2 regions of the Pseudoalteromonas sp. APC 3250 genome follow, and region 2 is predicted to be linked to the other one. Evidence: predicted binding sites of a transcription regulator. Region 2 holds the regulator's gene; the other holds the start of a gene.
What was found. Region 2 encodes ArgR, which controls arginine synthesis, uptake and breakdown. Its sites were predicted from a motif close to ANTGAATANNTATTCANT; they were not measured.
Positions count from the first base shown of each region.

Region 1 (3,431 bases), on a different contig from region 2:
AAATATGTGGCTCAAGTGCATCAATTGCATACGGTAGTGACGGTAGTTCAAATGCCATTTTTTATCTCCATCTTCTTTTGGTTGATAGTCTATTTAGTAATACGTAATGCCTGCGCAAACAGGGCACTTATCTATACCAAACAGGAATATAGTGTTACTATAATTGTTGAGTATTTTACTCAAGTTTTAGCAAACAGCAATGCTCTTGCTAAAGCTATTTAAGATTGAGGCTTTAATTGCCTATGTTAATCTATATATCTGAGGCCACAGTGAAACTTTTTCAAGGCCTAATGTGTTCGCTATCGTCATTTTGAGGTTGTAAATGGAAACCATCGATAAAATTAAACAGCAAATTGCTGAAAACCCAATCATCTTATACATGAAAGGATCACCAAAACTGCCTAATTGTGGTTTTTCTTCACAAGCATCACAAGCATTAATGTCGTGCGGTGAACCGTTTGCATATGTGGATATTTTACTTAATCCAGACATTCGTGCAGAGCTTCCTGCTTACGCTAACTGGCCTACCTTCCCGCAACTTTGGGTTGAAGGCGAGTTAATTGGTGGCTGTGACATTATCATTGAAATGTTTCAACGTGGTGAATTACAACCACTGATTGCTGAAACAGCTGCAAAGCATAAACCTGCAGACGCTGAATAAGCGTTTAGGTAAAAAAAGCTGCAATTTGCAGCTTTTTTTATGTCTAGCGTAAGCTTAAATAGCACTGAACCTGCCGATTTCACAATGGTATAGGCTGATTTTCCTATGATGGGGATTTAATTCTCAGCCGATCCAATAACCTGTCGATATAATACCCACCTCAAACAATTTGCTGCCATTAAAAGCTGTAAAAGTAACGAACAGTATTAGGGTCTGTTGACCTTTCAAGGTTAAATTTGCAGCAGTCTGTTTGGTATTTAGGCAAGGCAGAGCCTATGTGGTGTGGTATTCCTCATAAATAGGCGATAACGCAGCATCAATAACAAACAGGCGCTGAACTTCGGGTTCTGCCTAGGGACGATTTACTCTTTGTTGCTCGGTTTTTACTTAGTCCACTAGGTTACAAACCTCGCGCCGAGATTAAACCGCCCCTAGTTTGAACAAATTGTAATCCGCAAAGGTCAACAGACCCTAAGCTTTTCTTATCGTTTTTGCTTAATTAACTTAATTATTTTGTGCACAGGCATCTTTTTTCATCACCGTTCCTTGGCGTTAATACTTATTCAAAGTAAGCCATATGCGCAGGCCATAGTTGATAAAATTAAAAATAATTCACTCGTAAACAGTGCTAGCTTACTCAAAAGTGAGCCTATTTTTACGCAGTCAAGTGAGATGTTAACTTTTAGTATGTTGATTTTAAAGTGCTTTATATTTAATGACTGTGTTCATAGCAGTCACTGTTTTTGCTTAGGTGGCCAAACAAAGTTTACCTATAGGTAAGGTAGATAAAACGTCAGTAGATGCATAATATGAAAGCAAATACTGGTAACTATTAAATAATATATGCATTAATTTAAACCACTGTAAAAAACTATTAATTAATTTGCTTGTAAAAGGTAAATATCAGCAAGTTAATAAAGAATAAAATACGGCTATGAATAATTATTCATTATTTGCATGGTTTACGTTTACGTAAACTGACTATTGAGGGGGGGGTTATTTACAAGTTCTTAAAAATAACACCGGTGTCATTAAAGTTTTCGATCCAATATCTACTCAAATGTTAATATTTAGCATTATTTTATGATTTTTAATGAAGTTGAAATATATTCAATATAATGAATATGTATTCAGAAAGATATTGACTCAGGTTAGGAATAACGCTAATTTTGATCGTCTGTTAGCAAATCGTCGAGCCGTTCATCCACGTTAACAGTGCAGCAAGGGGAGGGGTCCATGTTATATGACTCAAAACTAGAAAAAGATAATTGTGGCTTTGGCTTAATAGCCCAAGTTAATAACCAAGCGAGTCACCGACTCATCCGTACGGCGATCACCGGTTTAGATCGCATGCAGCACCGCGGCGGTATATCTGCTGATGGTAAAACGGGTGATGGTTGTGGCTTGTTACTTCAAAAACCAGACAGCTTCTTTCGTGCTATTGCTGCTGAAAATAATTGGCATTTAGGTAAAAATTACGCCGTTGGGATGATTTTCCTCAATGCTGATCCGGTATTAGCACAAGCAGCTAAAGATGTTTTAAGCGAAGAACTAGAAAAAGAAACGCTTAATATTTTAGGTTGGCGTGTTGTCCCTACCGATCCATCAATGTTAGGACCTATAGCCCTAAAGCAATTGCCTGGGTTTGAACAAATTTTTATTAGTGCGCCAGAAGGGTGGCGTTCTAAAGATTTAGAGCGACGTTTATATGTTGCACGTCGTCGTGCAGAAAAGCGCTTGATGGATGATGAATCATTTTATATTGCGAGCTTATCTGGGCTAGTCACCATCTATAAAGGCTTAATGATGCCTGCTGACTTGCCAAATTTTTATCTCGATCTTGCTGATATTCGCATGACCAGTGCTATTTGTGTTTTTCATCAACGCTTCTCTACAAACACACAGCCTCGCTGGCCTTTAGCGCAACCATTTCGTTATTTAGCGCACAATGGTGAAATTAATACTATTGAAGGTAACCGCCAGTGGGCCCGTGCACGCTCTTATAAATTTGCTTCGCCGCTTATTCCTGATTTACAAAGCGCAGCGCCGTTTGTTAATGAAACAGGGTCTGACTCATCTAGCCTCGATAATATGCTAGAGCTGTTTTTAGCTGGTGGTATGGATTTATTCCGTGCAATGCGCATGCTAGTGCCGCCAGCATGGCAAAAAAACCGTGCTATGGATGACGACTTACGTGCATTCTATGATTTTAATTCGATGCATATGGAACCGTGGGATGGCCCTGCAGGCATCGTTATGTCGGATGGGCGTTTTGCAGCCTGTAACCTAGACCGAAATGGTTTACGTCCAGCGCGTTATATTATTACTCAAGATGGCTTTATTACTTTAGCCTCTGAAGTGGGTATATGGGATTACACCGCTGACGAAGTGGTCGAAAAAGGACGTGTTGGCCCGGGCGAACTCCTCGTTATTGATACTAAATTGGGTAAAATTTGGCATTCAGATGAAATTGACCAAGATTTAAAATCACGCCACCCTTATAAGTCGTGGTTAGAAGAAAACGTTAAACGATTAACGCCTTTTGAAGCACTTACCGAGCAAGATGCGGGCAATCGCTCATTTGATGATGAAACCCTTGTCAAATACCAAAAGATGTTTGGCTATACTAACGAAGAGCTAGACAGCGTCATTCGTGTCATGGGTGAAAATGGGCAAGAAGCCACTGGCTCAATGGGTGACGATACGCCGTTTGCCGTACTGAGTGAAGGGCACCGTTCACTTTATGATTATTTCCGTCAAAAGTTTGCTC
Region 1 covers NZ_JASDCM010000001.1:437,287-440,717, reverse strand. The annotation lists gene QL986_RS01985 (Fe-Mn family superoxide dismutase) at 1-58, opposite strand, end outside; gene QL986_RS01980 (Grx4 family monothiol glutaredoxin) at 323-661, shown strand; gene gltB (glutamate synthase large subunit) at 1,898-3,431, shown strand, end outside.
Region 1: a site for ArgR is predicted at 1,779-1,796, ahead of gltB (glutamate synthase large subunit). Genes of this name have one in related genera too.

Region 2 (3,431 bases):
TACAGCCACAGCAGCATGGCGTGGCCGATAAGGGCGTTATTTATGTGCGTCCGCATCAACTTGAACTTGTTAGTAATAACGATACTCAACAGCAACCTGAGCGGGTTAGTATATTAAGTAGTCGCTTTATTGGCTCTGCTTATGTATACACTGTGGTTATTGCTGAGCAAGAAATAGAAGTTGCAGCCCAGTATGGCCAGTCATTTGAAATTAATGAACAGGTTATAATAAAAATAAAACCGCACACGGTGAATTTTTTTGAATCGTAATTAATCGCTGTGTTTTGCTCTAAAAAGTAAGGAATAACAATGGCGCAAGCGCAATCAGGGATTTGTGCTGAAGCAAACTTACACGGTTTGCACTTATTTTTTAATGTACTTGATGGTCACGACGAATCACTTCGCGCTAAGCTTAAAAAAGTGAGCGATATTGAAGATGAGTTTAGTGATCAATTCTCTGAATCTATGCTTTCTTGTATGGTCGCCATTGGCGCGCAATATTGGCCACACATTCTGCCCGATTATATGCCAAGCGAGCTGCAAAGCTTTCCTAATATTACCCATAGCGATTTTGTGATGAGTGCAAGGCCTTGCGATTTATTTGTGCAAATCCGCTCAGACAGAGAAGATGTGAACCACCTGTTTGCATTGCAAATATTAAAACTTTTCAACCCTGATGTTGAGCTGGTGGAGCAAATTCGTAATTTTCGTTTTCTAGATGGCCGTGATTTTAATGGTTTTATTTATGCCGGTGATACACCGCATGGTCGTCAAAAACGGGTTACGGCCCTCGTTAATAAGCCTGATAGCTTTGAAGATCAAGGCAGCTATATTCATGTTCAGCGCTATAAGCATGACTTAACGTTATGGCAGCACTTGTCGTTGCAAGAACAAGAACAAATAATGGGGCGTACTCGTCTCGACAATACCCTAATAAGCCCCGCACTTGAAAGCAGCCATGCAACCCGAAGTGAATTAAAAGATGAACAGGGGCAAGCATTATTACTAAATCAAAGTATGCCTTATGGCGACGTGTATGAGCAGGGGATGTTAATGATTACGTGCTCGGCTAAAGGGGATGCGTTCGAGAAAGTACTCAATAGCCGATTAGGGCAGGGGGAGTATTACGACCATTGGCTTGATTTTACTCAAGCAGATATGGGCTCTGCGTTTTTTGCACCCTCAGTGCGATTTCTAAAGCAGCTATAAAACAAGCCAGTAACGGCTACGTATTAGTATAGCCGTAACAGTGATAACCGAACGAGTTTAAACCGTATCAAACAAAATACGCACACGCTCTAGTGTGAGGTCTATTTCTGATACTTTCGCTGGCGCAATAAAAATAGTGTCATCGCCGGCAATTGTTCCTAATACGCCATCTGCTTTACCTAATGAGTCAAGTAAACGGGCAATTAGCTGCGCAGCGCCTGGGCTGGTGCGAATAATAATCATCATTTCGTTATGCATAATGTCAATAACTAACTGGCGTAACGGGCTTTTAGCGGTTGGTACACCCATTTCGGCAGGTAAACAGTACACCATTTCTTGTTTTGCATTGCGGGTGCGTACCGCGCCAAACTTACTTAACATCCGCGACACTTTACTTTGGCTAATATTATCAAAGCCTTGTTCTTTTAATGCGTCAACTATTTCGCCTTGTGAGCCAAAATTCTCTTCTTTTAAAAGTGCTTTAAAGGCTTTTACCAATGCTTCTTGTTTGTCTTGTGGTTGCATAGTGTCTAATTAGTTATGTTGTCGATACTGCAAATTCTACACAAAAATGCATATTTATGCAGCAGTTGTTTAGGTTTTGCTGCGTTTAAACAGCAAAGTTTACAACTATGGTCGAAAATATAGCTAAAATAGGCAGGATAAATTTGTTTTTAGTCGCTAATTTCTTTATCTTATAAACCACAAATATTTCCTTCCTCAAATCACGGAGAATTCCAATGAAAGTTGCTGTATTAGGTGCTGCAGGTGGTATCGGTCAAGCGTTGTCTTTATTATTAAAAACAGGCTTACCAGCTGGTTCAGAATTATCACTATATGATGTTGCGCCAGTAGTTCCTGGTGTTGCTGTTGACCTTTCTCATATCCCAACAGATGTAAAAGTTGAAGGTTTTGGTGCAGATGCACTAGATAAAGCATTAACAGGTTGTGATATTGTTTTAATCCCAGCGGGTATGCCACGTAAGCCAGGTATGGATCGTGCAGATTTATTTAATGTTAACGCCGGTATCATTAAAACATTAGCAGAAGGTATTGTTGCTAACTGCCCTAAAGCGCTTGTAGGTATTATCACTAATCCTGTTAATGGAACTGTACCGATTGTTGCTGAAGTATTCAAAAAAGCAGGTACTTACGATGCTAAGCGTGTATTTGGTATTACAACACTTGATGTTATCCGTTCTGAAGCGTTTATTGCTGAACTTAAAGGCGTAGACGTAGCAAGTGTTAAAGTACCAGTGATTGGTGGCCACTCAGGCACAACCATTCTACCGTTACTTTCTCAAGTTGAAGGTGTTACTTTCACTGATGAAGAAGTAGCTACACTAACTCCTCGTATCCAAAACGCAGGTACTGAAGTAGTTAATGCTAAAGCGGGCGGTGGTTCTGCAACATTATCTATGGGTGCTGCTGCAGCACGTTTTTGTATGTCTTTAGTTAAAGGCTTACAAGGTGAAGACGTTGTAGATTATGCATACGTTGCTGTTGAAAATGGCGATGCAGAGTACTTTGCACACCCAGTACGTTTAGGCAAAAATGGCGTAGAAGAAATTCTTTCTTACGGCACTTTAAGCGCATTTGAAGAGCAAGCTAAAAATGACATGCTTGAAACGCTGAAAAAAGATATCAAAGAAGGTGTTGATTTTATGGCGTAATAGCCAAAATTAACCCATAAAAAAGCCTGCATTTGCAGGCTTTTTTATTGCTCGGAATTATCTACACAGTATTACTTAGTGGTCGCGGTCAACCCTTAGTGGTCGCGGTCAACCGCTATTCTAGCTAAACTAATTAGTGCTTGCTTATAACTCGACTCAGCTAAGCAATCTAAACAGGCAATTGCTTTATTAGCTTCTTGCTCGGCTTTTTCCATTGTGAACTCAAGGGCATTGGTATGTTTAAGTGCAGCCAGTATCTCGTCAAGGTGCTCCATACCATTACAGTGCTCAATAGCGTCTCTTATTAACTGTGTTTGATGCTCACTACCGTGTTGCATTGCATATATAAGAGGTAACGTCGGCTTACCTTCAGCTAAATCGTCGCCAATGTTTTTACCAAGTTGGTCGGCATCAGCGTTGTAATCTAAAACATCATCCACTAACTGAAAAGCAGTACCTAAATGCATGCCATACAAATTAAGTGCCTCTAGTACAGTATCGTCTTGCTCAGTAATAATGGCCGCAAGACCCGTCGCTGCTTCAAATAGCT
Region 2 covers NZ_JASDCM010000019.1:18,301-21,731, forward strand. The annotation lists gene QL986_RS16080 (ABC transporter ATP-binding protein) at 1-269, shown strand, start outside; gene QL986_RS16085 (Dyp-type peroxidase) at 309-1,208, shown strand; gene argR (transcriptional regulator ArgR) at 1,266-1,733, opposite strand; gene mdh (malate dehydrogenase) at 1,949-2,881, shown strand; gene ispB (octaprenyl diphosphate synthase) at 2,977-3,431, opposite strand, start outside.